3 regions of the Exiguobacterium sp. GL_137 genome follow, and region 2 is predicted to be linked to each of the others. Evidence: riboswitches for the same ligand, from Rfam matches in the RefSeq annotation. Region 2 holds a riboswitch; each other region holds the start of a gene.
The links. Region 2 has a riboswitch for thiamine pyrophosphate ahead of thiD (bifunctional hydroxymethylpyrimidine kinase/phosphomethylpyrimidine kinase). Riboswitches for the same ligand answer to the same signal wherever they lie in the genome.
Positions count from the first base shown of each region.

Region 1 (5,946 bases), 410 kb from region 2:
AGCGTGTAACAGGTCTCGGAAAGCGATATACCGGTCAATTTTTTCTTCCGTTGGCTGCTTCGGATTTTTATAAGCCCGAATCAAGATATTTTTCGGCGTGTTTTCTAAATCAATGAACTCAAGCAGTTGCGTATCGTAGCCGACCAATGTCAACAACTCTGCCCGGATGGAATCCGTTGCGAGCGAAGCAAACTTTTCTTGAATCAATCCATGTTGCAGCATGACGTCAAGCGGTGAACAGTCCAGCTGACGGTTCAACTCCTTCTGACAACACGGGACACTGAGAATGACCGATGCATTCCAGTCGACTGCCCGGGCAAGCGCGACATCCGTCGCAACGTCACAAGCATGTAGCGTCACCATTAAATCAACTTCCGTATCCTGGTCGTAATCATGGACATCACCGACACGGAACGATAAATCATCATACCCTAAATCAGCAGCGATGGCTGTACAATCCTCGATGACTTCTTTTTTGAGATCAAGACCGGTGACGTTTAAATCAAATCCCTTGACGATTTTCAAGTAATGATAGAGAGCAAACGTCAGATACGATTTACCGCATCCAAAATCCAAAATCCGTAACGTACGCCCTTGCGGCAATATTGCGATACTGTCTTCGACGAATTCAAGAAAACGATTGATTTGTTTAAACTTATCATATTTTTGACGCTTGACCTGTCCTTCTTCCGTCATTACACCAAGACGAATCAAAAACGGTACCGGCACGCCGTCTTCTAACAAATGGCTTTTCTTTCGATTGTGAGACAGTTCGGCCTTTACCGGTTCCTTGCCTGTCGTCTTCAGTGAAACTTTCATTTTCTTCGAGAGTTGGAACTGGACTTCTTCCGTCTCGAAACGGAATAAAAATTGACGAAATTCGTTAAAATAGTCGTCCATTCGCAAAATAAATTCTTCTATACTTAAATTCTCATGCTTAATGATCCGTTCATGTTGAAACTCTAACTGGATTGCATACGTATCTCTAAGTAGAATCGGTTTTAACTTGATTCGACGCAGATCGTTTGATTTTTGGCGCGGACCACTAATCGTCGCGTGTATGAGTGAAGTTGCCTGCAGTTTTTCAGTGAGCAGGTCTTTTAATTGGTCTAGTTCCACGTATCGTCCCGTCCTTTTTTTGTTTGGTCTTTCGAAACTGTAGCAAATTCACCCGCGTTCGACAAGCAAGCAAGCTTTATTTTTAGTCGTCATACTTAATTTAAAGGAGGAACACAACATGTTCAAAAAAATTCTTTCACAAATCGGCATTGGTGCCGCAACGGTCGATACACGACTCGAACAAGATCACTGTGAACCCGGTGGAACGATTCAAGGAGTCGTTCATATTAAGGGCGGTAACGTCGATCAGGAAATCGCCCGGATTTATCTCGCCTTCAATACCCAGTACAAACAAGAAGTCGGGGACAGCACGGCATTCACGACGTTCACACTGGACCGGTTTGCATTAAATGAAGCCCCGTTTACGATTGAAGCAGACGTCGAACGGGAAATACCGTTTACGCTTCAAGTCCCTTTTAATACACCACTTTCCGTCAGCCAATCGAAGTCGTGGATCGAGACGGGTCTTGATATCGCGCAGGCGGTTGACCCTTCTGACCACGATGCTGTCGTCGTCAAAGCGAATGACTACCAATCGGTCATCCTTGAAGCGATGGAAAACCTCGGATTCCGCCTCAAGAAAGCTGATACAGAGAAATTGCCGGGCCGCTTCCGGAAAGATTTGCCGATCGCGCAGGAACTTGAGTATTCTGCCCGCGGTACTCATTATGCTCACAAGCTGGACGAAATCGAAGTCATCCTGTTGCAAGACCGGTTCGGCATCGACATCGTCGTCCAAATCGACCGCCGTGCCCACAGTCTCGGTTCGCTGTTCAGTGAAATGGCAGGAACCGATGAGACGATGACGAAACTTTCATTATCGAACCAGGACTTAACGAATCCGTCACTCGTGAAACAACGTCTCGCCGATTTGATTGAACACCACAGTTGATTGATGTTTTCTATAGAACAAACACCGGATCCGCTTATCGTCGGATCCGGTGTTTGTATTTCCTTCCTTACTTGGATGATGTCATTTCCATCGTCTGTTCGTACTGCCGTTCAAACGTTTCTTCCGCCCAGCCCATCTGCCAAAACATCAATTCGTAATAACAGCTTCTGACGAAATGTTGTTTCATCCGGACGCGTTCTTGTTCACTCGCCTTCTCTGCCAACTCATTTAACCGGTCAATCTGTTCAAAGACCACCCGCTCGAACCATTCGGAACTGTATGTCGCAATCCATTGCTGATAAATCGGTGAAGCCGGTGTCGCTGCCTGTAACTGTTGTCCAATCTCATAGTAAAGCCAGTAACACGGTAAAATCGCAGCGATGGTCTCCCCAAGCGTCCCTTCACTTGCATGGTGCATATGCGAAATATACGCATATGCGGTCGGTGCTGGTTCAAACTCTGCCAGTGTCTTGTCCGAAATCCCAAGCGGTTCAAAAAACGATTGATGCAGACTGAGTTCTGCAGCATAGGTCGACGTCGCATGTTCCGCGAGTTCGGCAATCGTCGCGAAGTCCTGTGCCTTCGATGCGGCCCGCGCCTGAATTTTCGCGAAATGTTTTAAGTAATAGGCATCCTGTAGGACGTAATGGCGAAATTTTGCTTCTGGTAGTGTTCCATCCGCAATCCCTGTCACGAATGGATGGGTAAAGCTGCTGTCCCAATACCGTTTTGCCGCTTGCCGGATTTCTTCACTGAATGTCATGTTGGTTCCCCCTTTTGTAATCAAAAAACGCCACACCTGATGTCAGGCATGACGTGAAAAGACCATAAAAAGAGGATCGTCCACGCCACTTCCCTCCGTAAGTCCAAACTTAATCAGGTTCAAAGGGTCCGAACGTCTCCGTCGTCTCAGTCAGCCTACTGACTCCCCTAGTGGTCGCTATTTGATTTGTTTTGAGTTTATCATGATTTGATGTGGAATTGACCCATTCTCGTCATTTCACTCCATTTTTTTGTACAATGGAACATGACGGAAGGTGGATGACGGCTCGTCCTTGAGACCGATTCTCTTCTGCCGCCGGTCGATTAGACTAAATTTAGTACCTGATACTTAACTTATGGAGGAACTTTTATGAATAAAACCATGACATGGACCGCTTCGGCATTACTTGCTACTACCTTACTGCTACCGACGGCCGCATCTGCTGAACAAGTGGTCGACAAAACAATCGTCACCCTTGGCGAATCACTTGGGGCAAAGGATAAATCGTGGGTCTTGTCCCGTCTGAATGCACCGGAAGGCATTACTCCGATTATTGCAACATCTGCGGATGAAGAAAAATATCTCGGGAAAAACATTCCCCAATCACAACGGGGTGGCGGCATGTACTCTTCCGCTAAAATTGAGTTGGCTGAAAAAGGTGATGGATTATCTGTCGCGACCGAAAACATCACCTGGGTCACAAAAGACATGTACCTCAACGCCCTCGTCACAGCGGGTGTAACGGATGCGGACATTACGATCACGTCCCCGTACAAGGTAACCGGAACTTCGGCTTTGACCGGGATCATGAAAGCGTATGATCAAACATCTGCCGAGACCGGCATCAAACTGACGGATGAACGAAAAGACCTTGCCCAGCAAGAACTCTCTGTGACATCCGATGTCGGGAAAACGGTCGGGACGGATAAAGTCGCCGACTTGATGAATGAAATCAAAGCGGAAATCGCGAAACAACAGCCGGAAACGAAGGTCGAGATTGAAAACGTCATCGTCCAAGTCATCCAAAACAATAACATCAATTTATCCGATGCTCAGATGGACCGGTTGACCGGACTGTTTAATCAAATGGAACAAGCGGACCTGAACTGGGGTCAAATCGAGAGTGGTCTAAAAGATGCCGGACAAGATATCCAGGCCTTCGCGACCTCAGAAGAGACAAAAGGATTTTTTGCGAAGTTGTTTGATGGTCTCAGTGCATTCTTCAACTCGATTGCCGGCTTATTTAAATAAAGATTAACGTTTTCTTTTCTGTCAGGCATGGTAAAATAGATGTATTGAATCGGAAAAGGTGGTGTGGAGACATGGGTTTTGCTGCGTGTAAGCATTGGTTGATGGAACAACTGTATCTGTTGCGCGCGATTTTTCATGGAATGGCGTTCTAAGGGACTAGTCTGCCCTTTTTTAACGAACCTCATACCTGAAAAATAAAGCAAAGCGCATCTTCCACGAGTCAAGGAGAGTGCTGTTTGCGCTCTCCTTTTTTTGATGCGCCAGAGAGGACATTTCATATGATGATCTGCGACATCCAACACCTGACAAAACAATTCGGAGGCGACGATATCTTAACGGACGTCTCCCTCTTTATCGAGCACCAAGACCGCATCGGCTTGATCGGCCGAAACGGAAGCGGTAAAACGACGCTCTTACGTTTGATTGCCCGTCTTGATTCCGAAGACAGCGGAACGATTTATCAAAAAAGCGGGCTCTCCATCGGTTATTTGGCACAACTTCCCGTGTTCGACAACGTAATGACGGGGCGTGATGTCCTGTGGACTGCCTTCGCCACGCTTGTCGATTTACAACGCTCCCTGCAACAAATCGAACGGGACATGGCGACAAAAACGGATCAAATCGATCAGTTGCTCGAACGCTACACGCAAGAGACCGAAGCTTTTGAGCGCCAAGGCGGGTATTTGCTGGATTCCAAAATCGACCGGATGATTAACGGCTTGCAGTTGCATGCCCTTTTGGACCGTCCGTTTGAGCAGCTCAGCGGCGGCGAACAGACCAAAATCTGCCTCGGAAGGATGTTGTTGACCGAGCCGGAGTTGTTGATCCTCGACGAACCGACGAACCATCTGGATTTAGACGCCGTCGAGTGGCTGGAATCCTTTTTAGCCGATTATGCCGGGGCTGTCCTGATCGTCTCCCACGATCGTGTGTTTCTTGATGCGGTCGTGACGCGCATCGCTGAACTGGAGGAGGGGCAGATTCAGCTGTACCAGGGAAATTACACGTTTTACGTGAAGGAAAAGGAACGCCTTCTACTTGAGCAATTCCATGCTTACCAGGAACAACAGAAGAAGATCAAGCAGATGAAGGAAGCGATCCGCCGTCTGCGGCAATGGGCAAACGAAGCGTCACCACCAAGCGAAAAACTATTCCGAAAAGCAAAATCGATGGAACGGGCACTCGCACGGATCGAACGGATCAAACGCCCAAGGCTTGACGCCGAGACCCCCGATCTTGCGTTTGCAGCACATGGAAAAACGAGCCGGATGGTTTACCGCGTCGAGGATGTCAGTATTGCCTTCTCTAAACAACCGTTGTTTCATTCATTAAACTTTGAGATTTCGGCAAAAGATCGAATCGCCATCGTCGGCGCAAACGGAAGCGGAAAATCCACACTATTGCATCTCCTGTTAGGCCATCTCGAACCGACAAGCGGTCTGATTACGCGTGGACCGTCAGTGAAAATCGGCTACCTGTCGCAACGAGTTGACTTCCCGCCCGGTGAACGTTTGATTGACGTTTTTCGCACGACCGTTGATCTCGATGAAGGAACGGCGCGGCAGCGTCTCGCCCAGTTCTTGTTTTTTGGCCCCCGGGTCTTCTTACCGGTCGAGGCGTTAAGTGGTGGCGAACGCATGCGGCTGATGCTCGCGGTTCTGGTCCACTCCGATTTGAACGTACTGATTTTGGATGAGCCGACCAATCATCTCGACATCGAATCACGTGATGCGCTTGAAGAGGCACTCGAATCGTTTGACGGAACGTTGATCGCCGTTTCGCACGACCGCTATTTCTTGAACCGGCTGTTTACGAAGACCCTTTGGCTTGATCAGACGATGGAGCTGTTTCCCGGTCCGTATGTCTATGCGTCAACCAAACGGCAAACACAGCCGCCTGACGCCAAAATACCGAAGAACGT
Region 1 covers NZ_CM174406.1:964,720-970,665, reverse strand. Annotated here, with positions in the region: gene AC3IRK_RS05005 (class I SAM-dependent methyltransferase) at 1-1,119, opposite strand, end outside; gene AC3IRK_RS05000 (sporulation protein) at 1,238-2,011, shown strand; gene tenA (thiaminase II) at 2,079-2,774, opposite strand; TPP riboswitch at 2,848-2,953, opposite strand; gene AC3IRK_RS04990 (DUF1002 domain-containing protein) at 3,144-4,025, shown strand; gene abc-f (ribosomal protection-like ABC-F family protein) at 4,304-5,946, shown strand, end outside.
Region 1: it holds a riboswitch for thiamine pyrophosphate, as region 2 does, so the genes downstream of both, tenA (thiaminase II) here and thiD (bifunctional hydroxymethylpyrimidine kinase/phosphomethylpyrimidine kinase) in region 2, are expected to answer to the same signal.

Region 2 (5,946 bases):
GCGGCTCAAAAAGCAGCAGCTGAACAACAGGCGGCAGAAGCGGCCGCTGCTAAAGCAGCAGCACAAGCGGAACAAAAATCGTCAGCACCTGCAACTTCAACAAAACAATCTACACCATCTGTGACTGTGCCAAAAGCAGCACCAACACCAGAACCAGAACCAGCGGCACCAACGCCTGCACCATCATCTTCTTCTATGTTTATTCATCCAACAAGTGGATCAATCACACAAGGATATGGTTCAGCAAGCGGTTCGAATGGTTACTCTTTCCACAATGGTATTGATTTCGGCGCTCCAGTCGGTACCCCGATTGTTGCAGCGGCAACAGGGACAGTCATCACTGCATCAAGTGGTGGTCCGTACGGTAATCATGTCATGATTGCACACCAATTAAATGGAAAAACGTATACAACAGTTTACGCGCATATGAGTTCGTTAAATGCACATGCCGGACAACGTGTCAGTCAAGGACAACAAATCGGAGCCCTTGGTAGCACTGGGAACTCAACAGGCCCACACTTACACTTTGAAATTCATGTAGGTGGTTACAGCTACAGTGCTTCAGGACCAGCAAATTCTGTAAATCCAATGTCGATGTTATAATAACGAGAAAAGACGATTGCTGCGGCAGTCGTTTTTTTATGTTTTTATAAAAACATAAAATGTTATATTAAAATAAAACGCTTTCAGTTGAAACACAAATGAAATTTTCCTGAAACTATTACGGTGCTATAATCAATCTCAGACAGAAATACTTTGAATTAAATACTTTTTAAATAAGAAATCATACATAAGCGAGGAAACCAAACATGTTTAAAAAATTGTTTGCAACGGTATTGTTAGGGGCGTTACTTGTATCCACTGTGCCGACTTCTGGTCAAGCTGCAACGATTAAAGAAAAGAAATCTCAAAATGCAATAGAGCAACGTCGCTTGGAAAAAGCCATCAAAAAACAGGAAGCTAAAATATCGGTAGAGCAACGCGAAATCAATAAAATTGATGCGGCCATCAACGAAAATATTTTCAGGATTTCGGAAAAAAACAAGCAGATTAAACAATTGAATCTCCAAATTGAAGATCTTGAGGCGGAAATCGCCCGCTACGAAATCATGCTCACCCGGCAAGAAGAATTGCTTGGGGACCGCTTACGTGTCCTTCAAGAAAATGATGGTAATTCTATAAAATGGGAAGAAGTCATTTTTGGTTCGAAAAACTTGGGTGATTTGTTTAGTCGTGTTATGGCAGGTAAAAAAATTGCCGAACAAGACGATAAAATGATTTCTGCTTATTTGGAAACACAAGAAAAGCTAGCAGAAATGAAAAAAAATCTTATTGCTAAAAAGGCGGAGCGTGTTCAAGAGAAAGAGTCGTTACTCGTCCAAAAGAAACAGTTAAAACAACAGATGAAAGAACGGAGTGCGACCCTGAATAAATTACGTAAAGGGAAAACAAAGTTCACGACTAAACTGTTAAATGCAAAAGAATTACAAGCGACTTTAGAGGCTCAAGAAAGAGCGATTGCGGCAGCAAAAGCAGCAGCGAAAGCAGCAGCAGAAAAAGCGGCCGCTGAAAAAGAAGCAGCTGAACGTGCTGCAAAAGAGGCGGCAAAATCAACGCGTGAGTCAAGCGAAGCAACGGTTCTTCCGACTCCTGTCAGCAGTGTGCCGACAGGATCGGCGAAGTTTATTCGTCCGGCTTCAGGCGGTGTTTCACAAGGTTTTGGACCGGCTAGTGGAGCGAACGGCTATACGTTCCATAATGGTGTCGACTTCAGTGGACCCGTCGGATCACCGATTCGAGCAGCAGCTTCCGGAACAGTCATTACGGCTGGTAGCGGCGGACCTTATGGGAATCATGTCATGATTTCGCATTTCCTTGACGGTCAGGTGTATACAACAGTGTACGGTCATATGAATTCGTTATCGGTTTCGGCAGGTCAGACGGTAACTCAAGGTCAAACGCTTGGTACTCTTGGCAGTACCGGGAATTCGACAGGACCGCATCTACACTTTGAATTGCATATCGGTGGATACCAATACAGTGCGACAGGACCAGCTAACACGGTCAATCCACTTGGATACCTTTAAAAACGAGCTTCGGCTCGTTTTTTTAATGGTGCTGTGATACAGTGAAAAAGAATTTAAATTACGAGCAACTAGGGGAGCTGGAGGAGTCCGGCTGAGAGGAAAACCATTCTGTTTTCGACCCTGTCACCTGAACTGGATAATACCAGCGTAGGAAAGTTGAGATCGAAGACATGAAGACTTCAATCAGTAGAACTGGTTGTTCATGGCGTCGTCTGCTTTTTTACAGCGGACGGCGCTTTTTGTTGTCCGTTTTCTCCTTATTTGCTCCCAGGAAAGTGAGGAATTGGAATGAAACACGTATTGACGATTGCTGGATCCGACTCCGGAGGTGGAGCTGGAATTCAAGCAGATTTAAAAACGTTTTCGGCACTCGGTGTATACGGAATGAGCGTCATCACGGCGATTACGGCACAAAATACGTTAGGTGTTCAAGCGGTCGAGGACGTATCCCCGGAGCTCGTGGAAGCACAGCTGACATCCATCTTTTCCGATATCCGTGTCGATGCGGTCAAGATTGGAATGGTTTCCAATCAAGACACCATCCGAGTGATTGCACAACAACTGGAAAAACATCAACTTCCGGTTGTTCTCGACCCGGTCATGGTCGCGAAAGGGGGTTATAGCTTGTTGCAACCGGATGCAGAACATGCCTTGCTCGAACAGCTGTTACCATTGGCTACACTTGTGACTCCGAATATTCCTGAAATCGAGCGGATGATTGGCGGAACGATTCACTCGCTTGCCGATATGAAACAGGCGACGGAAAAACTGGCTGAAAAACGGACGGGTGCTATTTTGCTCAAGGGCGGACATTTGGAGGGACGGGACGCTACTGACCTTTTATATACAGACGGGCGATATGTCGTCTTTGAACAAGAACGGATCGAGTCCCGTCATACCCATGGTACAGGCTGTACATTATCTGCTGCCATCGCTTCCTATCTTGCACTTGGTCTTTCAGTGGAAGACAGCATCCGTTATGCAAAACGTTATGTGACGGAAGCCATTCGCCACGGCTTTGCGCTCGGACGCGGTGTTGGTCCGACGCATCATTTTCATGAACTCTGGAGGGATACACATGTTACGACGCATCCATGATAAAAAACCGTTGATTCATCATTTAACGAATACTGTAACCATTAATGACTGCGCCAATATGACACTGGCACTTGGTGGCTCTCCTGTGATGGCAGATGACCTGCTGGAAGTGGAAGAAATGGTCAGGCACGCAGATGCCGTCGTAATCAATACAGGGACGATCAATCCGGACATGCGCCAAGCCCAACTTTTAGCAGGAAAAACGGCTAACCGATTGGGGAAACCGGTCATTTTGGATCCGGTAGGCGCAGGAGCGACGACATTAAGAACAGATTTTATGAAGCAGTTAATGGATGAAATCACCTTTACGGTCATCAAAGGAAATGCATCGGAAATCAAGACATTGCTCGGACAGGCCGCTCGAACGAAAGGAGTGGATGTTGCCGAAGGAGAATCCCTGGATTTTCAAAGTGTCCATACCTTTGCAGGTGAAACGAAACAACTCATCGTCGTAACGGGTCCGATTGATTTTGTGACAGATGGAAATCGCCAGTATCATCTGGATGTCGGGACGAAACGTCTTGGCCAAGTCACGGGAACGGGATGTATGACCGCTTCTTTGATTGCGACGTTTTTAGGAGCAGGATACGATCGTTTTGAGGCAGCCGTATTTGGGACGTATGCTATGGGAAAAGCAGGGGAGTCGGCTGAGGATTCTCCCGGTATCGGAGGTTTTCGAACCGGGCTGTTCGATGCAGTGAGTTTGATGACAGAAAAAAGTTTGCCGGAGGTATAAATGAATGGACAGTGAATATTTGATTTATGCCGTGACCGATCGACGCTTGCATCCACATCTTTCCCTGGCAGACGCCGTCGAAGCATCGATTAAAGGAGGCGCAACGGTTGTTCAATTACGGGAAAAAGACAGTTCCGGTAAAACTTTTCTGGAATCAGCCATTGCATTAAAAGATCTCACCGCACGTTACGATATTCCGTTCATTATCAATGATCGGATTGATATCGCTTTGCTGGTCGATGCCGGTTTGCATATCGGTCAAGATGATATTCCCTTAATTGAAGCGCGCCGTTTGTTACCGGAAGCGACGATTGGTGTTTCTGTTTCAACAGTGGAACAAGCTGTTGCAGCAGAACGGGAAGGCGCAGATTATTTAGGGGTCGGTTCACTCTTTCCGACAGCAACGAAACAAGATGCGACATTCATGGCGCGAGCGACGTTGGAACAGATTCGTAAAGCCGTTCATATCCCGTTGGTGGGAATCGGTGGAATTACTGAAACAAACGTTCCGGAACTTGGTTCTCTAGTGGACGGATATGCCGTTGTTTCAGCTTTATTTGCAAGTGAAGACATTGAACGAACGACGAAAAATTTTAAGACGACCGTGAAACAAGTGCGTCAGAGCGCCTCAGGCAGGGTATAGTTCACGTAGAGGTGATGGTCGTGAAATGGCAGTCTGTTCGATTTCGAGGACGCTGGATTCGGTATAAAATCGAACCACAAGTCATTCGAATCGATAATCGCGGGAAATATCATTTAGGTGCAGCTCTATTTCCTTTCCCGAATCGTTATTCGTATCAATTAGCTGTGTTATTAAAGAATAAATACCGACAACAGTATAAACGTTCCTTGCTCATCCAAACGAGTTCAATCGCAACTGAAATCTGGGGGCACACACATCTGGATATTTTTTACCGGATGATGTTACCTCTTCCGTTACCGTGCTTTTTACGGAACCGCTATAAAGAACGTTTGAAAAGTACAGGCGTGATCGATATCGGTGTGCGTGCTGTCGATTCAAACCGGATTGTCTGGGATATCGGAAATTTTTTAGGTGGCTGGTTCTTTTACGCGATCTCAAGACGAAACCGTGAGAAATGAAAAAATGATTCAAACAGGAATGTCCAATGAAAAAGTCTGCTTTCCGCTCTAAACGACGGGAAACAGACTTTTTTGAGTTTCCGATTTTTGGAATAGCAGGCACTAGTTGAGTCCTGAAGTGATTTTCTTGCAATTCACTTGAAACGATGGTGGAATGAAAGGGAAAGAGGTGATGACGGTGGATGCACCACGTTGTGAAACGATTGCCATTGATCAAGTACGTGCAGAAGAGATTGGACAAGTCGTCGATACGATTCCAACGACAGACATTGGAAAGTTGTTCAAAGTCTTGTCAGATGCCACACGGTTACGGATTGCTTACGCCTTGACGGTGGAAGAGGAACTTTGTGTCTGTGATGTTTCGGCTTCGGTGGATTGTTCGATTGCAACAGCTTCTCACCATCTCCGTACCTTGTTGAAACAAGGACTGGTGAAATATAGAAAAGAAGGTAAGGTCGTCTACTATTCGCTGGACGATCATCATGTATCGTCGCTCGTTCACTTAGCAATGGAGCATGTAAATGAAGGCAAGGCGTCCTCTTGAGTGTACTGAACAACACAACAAAGACGTATCGTTCTCATGGACGATACGTGTTTGTTGTGTTTTTAGATCGGTGAAATAAGATGATAGTCGTTGCAATCAACAAGAAAGCTAAAATCGACAGGCTGAAGGACATACGTTTATACTCTGCCGTCATTTCAGTAGTCAATTCCAATTTTTGTTCAAGATCACGATATAATTTTTCTTTGATTTGTGACAAGTCTTCAAGAATCGTTTGTGTGGTTTGAGTTGTTTGCTTGGCTAATTTTTTAGCACGTTGCGGATGATCTGTTTCGTAAACGGTAAAAACTTCTTGAATCTCTTCCTCCCACACATTGTTACGTAATAGTAAATCTTTAACCGCACCGGGTGTCTGATTGGAT
Region 2 covers NZ_CM174406.1:556,173-562,118, forward strand. Annotated here, with positions in the region: gene AC3IRK_RS02920 (murein hydrolase activator EnvC family protein) at 1-603, shown strand, start outside; gene AC3IRK_RS02925 (murein hydrolase activator EnvC family protein) at 810-2,087, shown strand; TPP riboswitch at 2,148-2,258, shown strand; gene thiD (bifunctional hydroxymethylpyrimidine kinase/phosphomethylpyrimidine kinase) at 2,376-3,185, shown strand; gene thiM (hydroxyethylthiazole kinase) at 3,166-3,921, shown strand; gene thiE (thiamine phosphate synthase) at 3,926-4,564, shown strand; gene AC3IRK_RS02945 (hypothetical protein) at 4,579-5,022, shown strand; gene AC3IRK_RS02950 (ArsR/SmtB family transcription factor) at 5,201-5,566, shown strand; gene AC3IRK_RS02955 (CHASE3 domain-containing protein) at 5,601-5,946, opposite strand, start outside.

Region 3 (5,946 bases), 1.4 Mb from region 2:
ACCATCACGGTCTCAAATGGATCACCCGTATTCGTTCTGAAAGATTTGACTGACTTATCGAGTGCTGAAGCAAAAGCTTATTTGGATGAGATGGGACTGGACGGAACGTTTGAACAGGAGTTCTCAAGTGAGGTCGCGCTCGATCAGGTCATTCGTCAATATCCGCAAGCCGGTGCGCAAGTCGAACCGAACGATTCGGTAACGGTCTTTATTTCTCGCGGAGAGGAAGAAAAGACCATCACGGCGACGTTCCCCGAGAAAGTAGTCTATGATGGCGTCAGTGAAGACGAGGAGCCTGCGCCACGTCAACTCGTCCGGATTGAGACGGAAGATGCCAAAGGAAAACGAACCGTCATCGAAGAATCGATTGATCAGGATGAAACGTTTGATGTTCCATTGACGATTGATCCGGGAGAAGAAGGCAAGATTACGATTTATAAAGATGACGAAGTTTACCGGGCGAAGACGATTACGTACAATCAGGCAAAATCACAAGAATAACGAGCAGGACGTTAATCCTGACAAAGGAGGGCATAGGATGGCAGAAAATCGAATTGAAGACAATCGGGATGGAACGATTATCCGTTTACAGGGTGGCTTTTATGATGTCATGACGCCTCAAGGTGAAATCCGTTCACGGGCACGCGGTAATTTCAGAAAACGGGGCATCAGCCCTGTCGTCGGCGATGAAGTCGTGTTACACATCGAAAGTGAGACCGGATATATCCTGGAAGTAAAAGACCGTCAAAATTTCTTGGTCCGCCCACCAGTTGCCAATATCGATCAAGCTTTGTTGGTCGTATCGGCAGCAGAACCTGATTTTTCTGCCCATCTGTTGGACCGGTTTTTAGTGTTGATTGAAGCAAAGGAAATTCAACCGATCATCATCTTGACGAAGATGGACTTGTTACAAGGTGAAGCCGAACAAGGGGTATTGGAAGCCATTGCCGCTTACCGGACCATCGGATATCACGTCATCGAAACTTCAAGTGAGACATTGGCCGGAGTCGAATCTGTCCGTCCGTTGTTAAAAGATAAAACGAGTGTCCTGGCAGGACAATCCGGTGTAGGGAAAAGTTCGTTGTTGAATGCCTTGGAACCTTCGTTGGCACTGGAAACGAGTCATATTTCGAAGGCACTTGGTCGTGGACGCCATACGACCCGTCATGTGACATTGATCCCGCTTGGCGAAGGCTTAATTGCAGATACCCCGGGATTTTCGAATCTCGATTTTCCGCACGAAATGGAACTCGAGGAGTTACGATGGTGTTTCCCTGAATTTGTTGCTTTACAGGACGAATGCAAGTACCGTGGCTGTCTGCACTTGAATGAGCCCGGTTGTGCCGTTAAACAAGCCGTCGAGGCCCATGAAATCATGGCTTCCCGGTATACGAATTATGGTATGTTTGTAGAGGAAATCAAGAATCGGACGCGGAGGTATTAAGATGATTAAAATCGCACCATCAATCTTATCAGCAGATTTTGCAAATTTAGAGCGGGATGTCAAAGCAGTTGAAGCGGCGGGAGCCGATTATATCCATTTTGATGTCATGGATGGTCAATTTGTTCCGAACATTTCCTTTGGACTCCCTGTATTAAGCAGTTTACGTCAAAAAACAGATATGGTTCTCGACGTCCATCTCATGATTGATCGTCCGGAAAACTTTGTCGAATCCTTCGTTGCAGCAGGTGCTGATATCGTAACCTTCCACGTGGAGGCGACGAATCATGTCCATCGTGTGTTGCAACAAATCAAAGCAGCTGGAGCGAAAGCAGGAGTAGTACTCAACCCGCATACGCCGCTGTCGACGATCGAACACGTTCTTGAAGATGTGGACATGGTCTTATTGATGACGGTCAATCCGGGATTCGGCGGACAAGCGTTCATTCCAGGTGTGATGAAGAAATTAAATCAACTGGCTGCAATGAAAGCAGAACAAAATCTATCCTTCGAGATTGAAATCGATGGTGGAGTTAATGCGGAAACAGCAAAATTATGTATTGAGAATGGGGCAAACGTACTTGTTGCAGGTTCCGCTATCTACAATGCACCGGATTATTCAGAAGCAATCACTAGTATTCGGAATGCTGCTCACGTATAATAGGGGCAGAATCAAAATTAAATGATGACCGCAAGGGGTGTCGCGTCAAGCGGCTGAGAGAAGTGATTGGACTTTAACCCTTCGAACCTGTTCCGTTCAGACGGACGTAGGGATGTGGCGCACGCAGGCAGTACGGCGTTCGTCGTACTGCCTTTTTGCCGTCCTGCGATTTTATTTTTTAGGAGGAAAAAAGGATGAAACGGCTACAAATGTTAATGGAAATTGCAATCTTTGCAAGTCTTGGTGTGGTGTTCGATTTATTGATCCCATTTAAAATGCCGCAAGGTGGTTCAATTAGTTTAGCGATGTTACCGATTTTCGTCATGGCGTTTCGTCACGGCGTTGTCGGTGGGGTCGTGACGGGAGCGCTCGTCGGAACGATTCAACTGATGTTCGCTCCACAAATCCTGACGGTCGTCCAGCCGTTACTCGATTATACGATCGCGTTTGGAGTCGTCGGGCTGAGCGGACTGTTCGCACGGCAAGTCAAAAAAGCAGCAGCAGCCGGGAAAAATGGCCGTCTAATGGCGATTGTACTAGGTGCGACATTGCTTGGTGCAGGTTTCCGTTATGTCTGTCACGTCATTAGTGGAATCGTGTTCTTCGCTGAGTATGCGGAAGGTCCGGTCGTCCCGTATTCGTTGATCTATAACGCGACGTATATGGTTCCATCGTATCTGTTATGTGGTATTGTCGCAGGACTCCTGTTTACGACAGCACCACGACTTCTTCGTTATTCAGCACGGGGTGTCTGATGCGGGTTGTGATTGTAGCGGCCGGTCCGGCGGAAGACATCCCGTACCTGAAACCGTTTATGGATGAGAAGACGGTTGTCATCGCTGTTGACGGAGGTGTCACCGTGTTGGCACAGCAAGGTTTCGCTTTTGACTTGGCGATTGGGGACTTTGATTCTCTCGGATACAAACCGGAAGGAGCGATCATCCATCCGGCTGAAAAGGATGAGACCGACTTGGAACTGGCTTTACGACATGTCAGTCAACAGTATGAAGCAACGGAAGTGTTAATATTCGGTGCGACCGGAGGACGACTTGATATGACGCTTCAAAACGTCTATCTGCTAAAACAATTTCCGGCAGTCCGCTTGATGACGAAGCGGGAAGAGGTTCGTTTCTTACAGCCGGGGACGTATGAGATCGAGGCAGATAGATTTCACTATCTCTCTTTCATCCCGCTCGTTCCGACATGTCTGACCCTCCGCGGGGTCAAGTACCCGTTGACGAATCATGACGTGCCGGTCGGCGGATCATTGACCGTCAGCAATGAATGGACACATCACGGAGTGGCGAACGTGACGGTGCATACCGGTGAAGTGATTGCTTTAAGAAGTTTGTCAGACCACTAAAAAACGTGATCGGCTTTAGGATATCCTAAAAGTCGATCACGTTTTTTGTAGTTTTTTAAGATTTTAATGTCGAGCTGGCTGCCTGACGTTCAGTTTGAGCCGCAATATGTTTTCCTTTGACGAACAGGTGGTAAGAGGCCCACGTCAAGAGGAAGAATGGAACGCCTATATACAGCGCAATCCGTTGATCCGCTTGGAATGCCAAGCTGATCAGTACAAGCATGTTTAAAGAGAACGAGATAATCGGCAAGACCGGGAAGAACGGAGTCTTGAATTTCAATTCACTGACAGCATGTCCCTCTTTGATGAATTGACGACGGAAGGCAATCTGTGAAGCGGAAATCGAAATCCAACCGACTTGCGCACCGAGTCCGGCGAGTGACAACAACCAGATGAAGACGGTATCTTCCGCGAAAAAGGCAGTCAATAGTGATAACATCGCAAACAGCATCGTAAAGCACAAAGCGCGCATAGGTACTCCGCGTGAGTTGACGATGGCAAGTTTTTTCGAAATCATGCCTTCTTGTGACATCGACCATAACATCCGAGTAGCAGCGTACAACCCCGAGTTCCCGACCGACAGTAAGGCTGTCAACACGACGATGTTCATTAAATCAGCTGCATAAGGAATTCCGATGGCATCAAATACCATGATGAACGGACTGCTGATGCCGCCGGCTGTTTCGTAAGGAATCAAGGCGCCGACAATCGTAATCGAGAGGACGAAGAAGATGAACGTCCGCCAGACGGTATTACGGATTGCTTTTGGAATCGATTTTTCTGGATCGTTTGATTCTCCGGCAGCAACCCCAATCAATTCGGTTCCTTGGAACGCAAAGTTGACGGCAATCATCGTCGTCAATACCCCCAGGGCGCCGTTCGGGAATAATCCGTTTGAAGTAAAATTGGCGAACAAACTTTCCGGACGTGCTGCCGCCATATCAATCCAGCCAAACCAAGCCGCTCCCCCGAGCACGATGAAAAATAGAATGGCAAGGACTTTCAGGCTCGAAAACCAAAACTCAGCCTCCCCGAAGGCTTTTGCGGAGACCGCATTGAGACCGAATAAAATGACGGTGAAAATCGCACACCAGATGACGATTGGTGTATCCGGAAACCATCGATCCATCAGACTGCCGGCTGCCGTGATTTCGAGCGCCACCGTGACAGCCCAACCGAGCCAGTAAATCCAACCGACGGCAAATCCGATACCCGGTCCGATGAACCGTGTCGTATACGTTTGGAAAGATCCTGAGACCGGCATATGGACAGCCATCTCCCCTAAACATAACATCGTCAGATACATGATGGTCCCACCCACGATGTAACTGAGAACCGCCCCGAGCGGTCCCGCTTGCGAAATCGTCAATCCAGAACCGAGGAACAGTCCCGTACCGATAATCCCTCCTAGTGAAATCATGAAGAGATGTCGGCTTGTCATTTCTCTTTTTAACTGCATGTTGACCCTTCCCCCTTGAAAAAAATAACTGCTCACTTATTGTAAGCGTTTTCAATTATTCAGACAATTAGTTTATAAGAAAAATAAAAAAAGAACAAAAAAAGAACCGGAAGGGAAGATTCCCATCCGGTTACTGCGCCTTATACGCGTTCGACTTTACCTGATTTGAGCGCTCGAGCTGAAACCCAAACCTTTTTAGGTTTACCGTCAACGAGGATACGTACTTTTTGTACGTTGATTCCCCAAGTGCGTTTCGTTTTGTTCAATGCGTGTGAACGGTTGTTTCCCGACTTCGGCGATTTCCCAGTAACGTAGCATTTACGTGCCATGTGTTCCGCCTCCTTTTATGTTGTTTTGCGTTCGTCCTAATAGACACTTTGCTATCTTAGCATGCTGTTAAGACGGTTGCAACATAAAAAAAGTAGCTGACAAGAAAAAAACTTGACAGACAACCTCAAAATTTAAAATAATGAATGAGGATGATGGTAAAAGTTCATTTGACCGCTACTATTTTTCACATATTCATTGTATAGTCAGTACGGCGACTTTTCAATAGTAGGTCCTTATAGTAGAATTATGAGAAGAACACAATTAACAAAGGGGGCTACTCAAGTGGCGATCGAGATGAAAACGACTTATGGAAAAATTGACGTAGACAATGATGTCGTTGCGCAACTTGCAGGCGGAGCAGCGATGGAATGTTTTGGTGTCGTTGGTATGGCATCCCAGTCGCAAATCAAAGACGGACTGGCTGAACTGCTGAAACGCGAAAACTTTGCCCGTGGTGTCATCGTGCGGCAGGTATCAGAACAAGTTCACATCGATATGCATATCATCGTGAGTTACGGTACGAAAATCTCAGAAGTCGCAAACAACGTCCAGAGCCGTGTGAAATATTCACTCAGCCAGGCACTTGGTTTAGAAGTGACATCTGTGAATATTTTTGTCCAAGGAGTCCGCTTGACGAATGTCTAAGGCGGGAATAGAGGAGGAAACTTTAGTGAGCGTAGATCGTTTAACAG
Region 3 covers NZ_CM174406.1:1,906,337-1,912,282, reverse strand. Annotated here, with positions in the region: gene pknB (Stk1 family PASTA domain-containing Ser/Thr kinase) at 1-501, shown strand, start outside; gene rsgA (ribosome small subunit-dependent GTPase A) at 539-1,444, shown strand; gene rpe (ribulose-phosphate 3-epimerase) at 1,446-2,102, shown strand; TPP riboswitch at 2,126-2,232, shown strand; gene thiT (energy-coupled thiamine transporter ThiT) at 2,297-2,857, shown strand; gene AC3IRK_RS10145 (thiamine diphosphokinase) at 2,857-3,465, shown strand; gene AC3IRK_RS10140 (amino acid permease) at 3,521-4,924, opposite strand; gene rpmB (50S ribosomal protein L28) at 5,065-5,253, opposite strand; gene AC3IRK_RS10130 (Asp23/Gls24 family envelope stress response protein) at 5,537-5,899, shown strand; gene AC3IRK_RS10125 (DAK2 domain-containing protein) at 5,925-5,946, shown strand, end outside.
Region 3: it holds a riboswitch for thiamine pyrophosphate, as region 2 does, so the genes downstream of both, thiT (energy-coupled thiamine transporter ThiT) here and thiD (bifunctional hydroxymethylpyrimidine kinase/phosphomethylpyrimidine kinase) in region 2, are expected to answer to the same signal.